One region of the Bacillus sp. MT94 genome, then DNA from elsewhere that is predicted to be linked to it. Evidence: predicted binding sites of a transcription regulator. Region 1 holds the regulator's gene; each other region holds the start of a gene.
The links. Region 1 encodes Rex, which represses fermentation and respiration genes when NADH is low (regulators of the CRP and FNR family bind a similar motif). Its sites were predicted from a motif close to TTGTGAAATATTTCACAA; they were not measured.
Positions count from the first base shown of each region.

Region 2: AC1Q51_RS15710 (L-lactate dehydrogenase) is a predicted target of Rex. The motif match lies at 1,357-1,374, and genes of this name have one in related genera.
Region 3: hcp (hydroxylamine reductase) is a predicted target of Rex. The motif match lies at 932-949, and genes of this name have one in related genera.
Region 4: nirB (NADPH-nitrite reductase large subunit) is a predicted target of Rex. The motif match lies at 1,127-1,144, and genes of this name have one in related genera.

Region 1 is NZ_JBXAEZ010000015.1:4,644-6,855, forward strand. It holds gene AC1Q51_RS27575 (ABC-F family ATP-binding cassette domain-containing protein) at 1-643, opposite strand, end outside; gene AC1Q51_RS27580 (redox-sensing transcriptional repressor Rex) at 830-1,459, shown strand; gene AC1Q51_RS27585 (YdiK family protein) at 1,489-1,680, opposite strand; gene AC1Q51_RS27590 (CPBP family intramembrane glutamic endopeptidase) at 1,677-2,212, opposite strand, start outside.
Region 2 is NZ_JBXAEZ010000004.1:93,333-95,544, reverse strand. It holds gene AC1Q51_RS15725 (CPBP family intramembrane glutamic endopeptidase) at 1-629, shown strand, start outside; gene AC1Q51_RS15720 (hypothetical protein) at 773-958, shown strand; gene AC1Q51_RS15715 (spore coat protein) at 972-1,223, shown strand; gene AC1Q51_RS15710 (L-lactate dehydrogenase) at 1,466-2,212, shown strand, end outside.
Region 3 is NZ_JBXAEZ010000009.1:188,112-190,323, forward strand. It holds gene bla2 (BcII family subclass B1 metallo-beta-lactamase) at 1-311, shown strand, start outside; gene hcp (hydroxylamine reductase) at 1,013-2,212, shown strand, end outside.
Region 4 is NZ_JBXAEZ010000001.1:379,687-381,898, forward strand. It holds gene nirB (NADPH-nitrite reductase large subunit) at 1-1,051, opposite strand, end outside; gene ric (iron-sulfur cluster repair di-iron protein) at 1,260-1,967, opposite strand; partial or broken gene AC1Q51_RS01895 (excalibur calcium-binding domain-containing protein) at 2,133-2,212, opposite strand, start outside.

The sequences.
Region 1 (2,212 bases):
CGCCAGGATAACCTTGTAAATATTGCTCAAGCCATGTTAATGTTTCGATGTCTAAATGGTTTGTAGGCTCGTCCAAAATAAGTAAGTCTGGTTTTGTTAATAATAATTTTCCGAGAGCTAATCTTGTTTTTTGCCCACCGCTTAAAGTAGAAATCGTCGTCTGGTGCGTTTCAACTGGGAAGCCAAGGCCGCTTAAAATGGAGCGAATATCCGCTTCATATTGATATCCACCTTGATCTTTATAATTGAGTTGCAATTGGTCATAATCAGCTAACAATCTTTCATATATAGCTTCGTTTGAAAAGTTTTCTTCTTTTCCCATTTCTTGCTCAAGCCTTCGAAGTTTTGTCTCCATTTGCTGTAAGTGGGTAAAGACGGTTAGCATTTCATCCCAAATTGTTAAAGACGTTTCTAGGCCGGTATTTTGAGCTAAATACCCGATTGAGACATCTTTCGGTTTTATAATTTCGCCACCATCATGTGATAACTCACCAGCGATAATTTTTAATAATGTAGATTTTCCAGCTCCATTCCTTCCGACTAATGCGATACGATCTTTTGTTTGTACTTCCAATTTTATGTTTGCAAGAATTGTTTCTGCACCGTATAATTTCGAAAGTCCATTTACTTGTAATAAAATCAATGTTTTCACCTCAAATAATTTCTTAACTTTGCCATGTTTATATTTCTCAATCATACTAAAAATAGTGTATAGTTTAAAATAAGAGAGAATACTTCTTCTCTTTATTATACAAGGAATTTAATGAGTGCTAAACTTCTGTATTTGATTAAAGTATATGAATAAAGATAGGAAGAGAGGAGAGGTCATATGGATCAGCAAAAGATTCCACAAGCCACTGCTAAAAGATTGCCTCTATACTATCGATTTATCCAAAACTTATCTCTTTCTGGTAAGCAGCGTGTTTCATCGGCCGAATTGAGTGAAGCGGTAAAAGTAGATTCCGCAACAATACGAAGAGATTTTTCGTATTTTGGAGCGTTAGGGAAAAAGGGATATGGATATAACGTAAATTATTTATTATCATTTTTCCGCGAAACACTTGATCAAGATGATATAACGCGTGTAGCACTTATTGGAGTAGGTAATTTAGGGACCGCTTTCTTACATTATAATTTCACGAAAAACAATAATACAAAAATTGAAATGGCATTTGATGTTAGTGAAGAGAAAGTTGGAACAGAAATCGGGGGCATTCCTGTATACCATTTAGATGAATTAGAAGAGAGATTATCAAATGATATACAAGTGGCAATATTAACAGTACCGGCTACAGTAGCACAAGCTGTAGCAGATAGATTAGCTGAAACGAGCGTGCATGGTATTTTGAATTTCACACCAGCACGATTAAACGTATCAGAGAATATTAGAATTCATCATATTGATTTAGCTGTAGAGTTACAAACATTAGTTTACTTTTTGAAAAACTATCCACAATAAAACGCAGAGGAAGCGACCTCTGCGTTTTATTATTGTTTCTTCTTTGTGAATTTAACTAATATAAGGCGAAGTGCCAAATTAAAATCAATTGTTGCCATAACTGCAAATAGTATTGTCCACACATTCCAGATTGTATCTGTCACGTTCGTAATGGCGAAGCGTGTAAAGATACATCCAAGAAGGAAGTATAGTGCAGCCATGAACAATGGTGAGTTTCTCATACAAAAAATCCTCCGATAAAGCCTTGCATTTTTTCAGCTTCTTTAATCATTTCTTGAATTTGCTCATTGCTCATAAAAATTTGCCCAATAGCGACTAATGTATTCATCGCAACATGAGCTGCAATCGGAACGATAATACGCTTCGTCTTCACATATAAGAAGGCGAATACGAGCCCCATAGCAGTGTATACCAATAAATGAGTAAAATCAAAATGAATTGCTGCGAATACAAGCGAACTAATGATAGCTGCAATAAAGAAGTTAAACTTCTTATAAAGTGTACCAAATAAAATTTTTCTAAATACGATTTCTTCCAAGATAGGTCCGATTATAGATACGACAATAAGGAACCAAGGTGTCGTTCTTGCAATTTCCATCAGTTTCATTGTATTTTCTGAACCTTGTTTAATTCCTAGCAGCTGCATCTCGATCATACCGGCAACTATTTGTGAAAAGAAAGCCAAGAAGAAGCCGATGAAAATCCATCCAATAGTAGCTGGAACAGAAGAGCGCATTGCATCTAAATGCCTGT
Region 2 (2,212 bases), on a different contig from region 1:
GCATTCTAGGGTTCTCACTCTTAGGGGGATTATTCCTTGCTTTAGCCCTTGGGATTTTTGGAGAAGAGGTATTACGTGCTAATTTAGAGGGATATTATTTACTTCTATTTGATGCAGCTGTTGTTACTATTGTTTTATTTGCGTATAAACCAGTGCTTCATTTTATTAAGAACATATGGGATGTATCTATTTTAAAAAATGGGAAAACCTACTTGTATTTATTAATAGGTTTTATCATCATTGCATTAACTCAGTATGTAATGTTAGAGTTGTTTAGCTTTGAAAGTGCAGAGCAGCAACGAGATCAATTAGGGAGCTTAGGACTTCAAAATAGTCTACAAAGTATTATATATGTGTTAAGTGTTGCTATAATTACACCAATTAAAGAAGAAATTTTATATAGAGGTATTTTGTATCGATTTTTTGAAAAGAAATATAGTTTTCTAGTTGGTATCATTATTTCTTCCTTTATCTTTGGGATTCTTCATGGTGGTTTTCCGGTTACGGCAATGATTATGGGGATTGTATTTGCTATGTTATATAAGAAAACACAATCTATTTTACCTAGCATCATTTTACATATTGTATGGAACCTACTTGTGAGTATAAGTATGATTGTTTCTTTATAAAATTGAATGAATATTTAGCATAAAAGATGAATGGCCTAGCTATTCATCTTTTATTTTGTTTATATGTGCGAAAAGTTGATGAATACAATCCAAAAAGAACCAAATACTAATGATGAATGAACAAAGAAAGGCGGGTATGTTATATGCAAAACTTAACAGAGCTTGAAGTAGAAAACTTACGTCATTTAATTGGTGGACACGCAACAATTATTAACAAGTTGGAGCAGTATGCACAGACGTGTACAGATCCACAACTGAAACAAATGCTACAAAAAGATGCGCAAGATGCACGAAATACGAAACAGCAATTAATGACTTTCCTAGGATAGGAGGAAGAGAAAGATGAATGAAAAAGATATGGTAAATGATTATTTAGCAGGATTGAATGCAAGTTTAACAAGCTATGCAAATTATATTGCTCAGTCTGATAATGAACAGTTACATCAAACGTTAATTCAAATTCGTAATCAAGACGAGGCGCGCCAACGTAATATGTATGAGTACGCAAAGCAAAAGAGTTATTACAAACCGGCAGCACCTGCTAATCCAATGATTGTACAGCAATTAAAAAGTCAATTAAGTGCGGAACAATAGTGAAAAGAAAACGAGCGAATTTATTCGCTCGTTTTCTTTTTGTATATGTCAATAAATACATAATAAATATTTTTCCAGTTGTAACAAATATGACGAAAATGGAATATAACAATTCACAAAAAGGACAAAAACTTTGTTCAATATTTCACAAAGTATCCATGGTTTCTATCGTGAGAACCTCTATAATTAGGAGTGTAAAGAGCAAAAGAAATAGATTATATGATCAATTAGGAGAGATTGCTATGAAAAGACATACAAGAAAAATTGCAATTATCGGTACTGGATTAGTTGGATCAAGTTGTGCGTATTCTATTGTGAATCAAGGTATTTGCGAAGAGCTATTATTAATTGATATAAATCATGAACGTGCAGTTGGGGAAGCAATGGATTTATCACATTGCATTAACTTTACAAATACAAGAACAAAAGTATATGCAGGAAACTATGAAGACTGCAAAGATATGGACATTGTCATTATTACAGCAGGACCAGCACCAAAACCAGGGCAAAGTCGCTTAGATACTTTAGGAGCGAGTGCGAAGATTATGGAAAGTGTTGTTGGTGGCGTAATGGAAAGTGGATTTGATGGTATTTTCTTACTTGCATCGAACCCAGTTGATATTATTACATATCAAGTTTGGAAATTATCTGGATTACCTAGAAATCGCGTAATCGGTACTGGTACATCACTAGATTCTTCTCGCTTAAGAACAATTTTATCTGAAATGCTACATGTAGACCCTCGTAGTATTCATGGGTATTCATTAGGAGAACATGGTGATTCTCAAATGGTTGCTTGGTCTCATGTAACTGTTGGTGGAAAGCCAATTCTGCAAATTTTAGAAGAACAAAAAGAACGATTTGGAGAAATAGATTTAGATGAAATTGTTGAGAAAACTGCAAAAGCTGGCTGGGAAATTTATAAACGTAAAGGAACTACTTATTACGGAATCGGAAACTCTCTAGCGTATATTGCGAGTTCAATCTTT
Region 3 (2,212 bases), on a different contig from region 1:
GAGATTTACAAACAATTACGAGTTTGAAGTTTGGCAATACAAAAGTAGAAACGTTCTATCCAGGGAAAGGACATACAGAAGATAATATTGTTGTTTGGTTGCCACAATATCAAATTTTAGCTGGAGGCTGTTTAGTAAAATCTGCGGAAGCTAAAGATTTAGGAAATGTTGCGGATGCGTATGTAAATGAATGGTCTACATCGATTGAGAATGTGCTGAAGCGATATGGAAATATAAATTCGGTAGTACCTGGTCATGGAGAAGTAGGAGACAAGGGATTACTTTTACATACATTAGATTTATTAAAATAAGAAATTGTAGAAATACAAAAGAGAGGAGAAATAATTTTCTCCTCTCTTTCTTCTAACTATATTTAAATGCTGAATCTGTCGATTACGTCAGCATATATTACTGAGATTTTAATTCCAAGTATACAAATACTAGTACTGTCATAATTGCAATAACAACGTAAGTAGCATCAAGCATTATAAGTGTTTTTAAAGTTTCAGTCATCGTAATTCACCCCTGTTATAAAAATATAACATGATCTTTTTATTGATTAGATTAGAGATCATAAAGATAAAATGTATATGAAATTTCTTAAGTAGCTTCTATATAAATATATCATATAAATAATGTAAGTAATGTTAAGATAGTGTAAATGTATTGTAAATAAAGAGGTTTACAATGAAGGCTTTAATAAAAAAATGATAGTTCCTTAAAATAAAAAATACGCTATTTTCATATGAGATGAATTGCAATTATTTGTATAAGGGATTCAAAAAATTTTTTTCGTTGTATATATTTCTCCAAATTAATTATTTAGCTATTTAAAAGTATCGAAAGATGTGTGCACACTAATGTATATTTTTTGGATGTCAATAAAAGTATTATGTCAACAATATGAACTGTCACAAATCTTTATATATTATTGTGATTGATATCACATCACTTTTTTTCAATGGGTATTATGCTTAAGATGTAATGAATGATTGGGAGAGGGTGGGATGATATGTTTTGTTATCAATGTGAACAAACGCCAACAGGCGGATGTAAAGTAATGGGTGTTTGTGGCAAGAATGAAACGATTGCGAGTTTACAAGATACGATTGTGTTTGGGCTAAAAGGAATTGCAGCTTATCGCACACATGCTGCTCAGCTAGGGTATACGGATGCATTTGTAGATGCTACAACACAAGAAGCTTTATATATGACATTAACAAATTCTAACTTTAACGAACAAGAGCATATTGATATGGCTATGAAAGTCGGGAAATCAGCTTTACGGGTGATGGAGTTATTGGATGAGGCACATACGAATCATTTTGGTGTGCCAGAGCCTGTACAAATTACACAAAATCGTGTAGAAGGTAAAGCAATTGTAGTTACGGGCCATAATTTATTTGCACTAGAAGAACTATTAAAGCAAACAGAAGGAAAAGACATTAATATTTATACACATTCTGAAATGCTACCAGCACACGGATATCCGCAGCTGAAAAAATATAAACATTTAAAAGGAAACATCGGCAAGGCATGGTATGATCAAAGACGCCTTTTTGAAAAATTTACTGGTGCCATATTAGCGACAACGAACTGTGTTATGCCAATTAAAGGATCATACTCTGATCGATTCTTTTCATATGATATTGCAGGTTTAGAAGGTGTACAAAAAATTGAAAATGATGATTTTATACCATTGATTCAAAAAGCACTAGAACTTCCAGAAGTACATATGGAGTCGGATGAACAGTTAGTGACAGGGTTTCATCATAATACAGTATTATCATTAGCTCCAGAAATTATTGATGCAGTAAAAGAGGGGAAAATAAAGCGTTTCTTTGTTATCGCCGGTTGTGATGCACCGGGAAAAGGCGGAGAATATTATCGTGAATTAGCAACGTCACTTCCGCCAGAAACGGTTATTTTAACAACTTCTTGCGGGAAATTCCGCTTTAATGATGTGGATTACGGTGTTGTACCTGGTACAGAAATTCCGCGTTACATTGATTTAGGACAGTGCAATAATTCAATTTCTACAGTGAAAATAGCGGCTGCTTTAGCTGATGCTTTTCAATGTGAAGTGAATGAATTGCCAGTAAGTATTGTACTATCATGGTTTGAACAAAAAGCAGTTGCCATTTTACTAGGGCTATTTAGTCTTGGGATTCAAGATATTCGCATCGGTCCAAAGGCTCCTGAATTTATTTCA
Region 4 (2,212 bases), on a different contig from region 1:
AGGAACGTTTACATTCATCAAAGATGGATATTGCTTTCGTTTGATCATCTTCATAAATTTGACCAGCAGAGAATAAATCACAACCAGCAACTTTTAATTGCGTACCGACGATACTGCCCGAATATCCATCAGTTTGTAAATTTGTTATATGTTTTGCTAATATCGCACCTTGTTCATAAAGAGGAGCAACAAGTCCATATGCGATACCGTCATGCTCTGCACATTCTCCAACTGCATAAATGGACTCATCATTTGTTAGCATATAGTCATTGACTACAATACCGCGATTTACAATTAAACCAGCATCTTTTGCTATTTGCGTATTTGGGCGTATTCCGACAGCCATTACGACTAAATCACAATCTACAACTTCACCATCTTCAAATTGAATGCCCTCAACATGGTCTGTACCAAGAATTTTTACAGTTTTCTTTTCCATTAGAAATTTCATGCCTTGCGCTTCCAAATCTTTGCGTAATAGAGAAGCTGCTTTCGTATCTAGTTGCTGCTCCATTAAGTTTGGCATTAAATGAACAACATGTACGTCCATCCCTAAGTCAATAAGACCTCTTGCGGCTTCTAAACCAAGTAACCCACCACCAATAACAACGCCCTTTTTCTTTTCTTTAGCGGTGTCTATCATAAATTGTGTATCTTCAATTGTTCGAAATCCTGTTACACCAGGAAGAGTAGAACCTTCAACAGGTAAAATAAAAGCACTAGAACCTGTTGCGATAATGAGTTTGTCATATGTAAGAGTACGATTTTTTTCTGTGATAATGATTTTTGCTTCTCGGTTAATACTTTGAACTCTTTCGTTTGTATATAAAGTTATCTCATTCTCTTCGTACCAACTATATTCATTCATAATGATATCTTGCATATTTGTTTTGCCTTGTAAAACGTGAGAGAGCATAATACGGTTGTAGTTTGGATGCGGTTCATCTCCCAAAATAGTAATCTCATATGAATCACTATTATGTTTTAATATTTCTTCTATACAGCGTATGCCAGCCATACCATTTCCGATCATAACTAAACGTTTTTTCATTTTCGTTTCCCCTTTTTCTGTGAAATGTTGAACAAAGGATTATATTTCTATTATAGAAAATTCAAAAAAGGGGGGATGTGATATTTGTCACATTTTTATAATGATTCACAAATTGTTAAAATTCGGATTTATTCGAGAGGGATGTGTATATTTTTTACCAAATGAAAAAACAGGACATAAGTATGTATACTCATGTCCTGCAATTTATTTATGCTCTCGTAATGGCACGTGGAAATAAAATATTATTTTCTAAATGAATGTGTTCAACTAAGTCAGACTCTAATGCTTCAAGACGTTGGTAAACAAGTCGATAAGTACCGCAAGCTCCTTCTGGAGGAGTAAAGTCATTTGTAACTTTACGAAGCTCTTTAATAATGTTGCCTGCGTGGTTATGTTCATTTTCCAACTCATCTACTACTTTAAGTAATTTCACATAGTTTTCTTCAATTGGATTTTGTTCAAATTCTAAAATTAATGGGAAATCTTCTGTTTCTTCTTTAATTAAATGTTGTTCTAATTCCATCTTTAATTCGTGAAATAGCTTATGAATTTGAGCTAAGTGAGGCTGACTTGCTCCGTGGACGCGTAATACTTTCGTCACATACGGACTTAATTGTGGTAATTCTTCATTTAAATAGCGATGATGCTTATTTATAACATAATCAATCAATTCACGATAAGAAGCATTTTTCCAATCAATTTCAGATTCATTTAATCGTTTCGTATTATTATAAAGTGTATTTAATTCTGTAAGTACTTCTGTTGCTGATAAATTTCTTTCATGAATTGCATCAATAAGTGGTTTATTACCACCACAACAAAAGTCTATTCTATATGATTTAAAAAGATCGCTAGCTTTCGGAAATTGTGTAACGATCTCACCGACAATAGAAGTTTCAGTAAATGCATGTTTCATATGAACGCCTCCATAAAGTTTGAATGTAATAACTAAATTAAGAATAGCGATAAACTAACATCTATGTAGTGATTGAAATCACTTATTCTGTGTCGTTTTTGAGAATAATAAGAAGAATGTTATTAAAATAAGGGGGAAAGTAATAAGTGGTAATATTTTTTATTGCTATTTTTCACATGCAATTCCATCGCCATCACGATCAAGATGAGAGCTATAACCTGGTTGCCCTTTATGTAAAGGGGCTT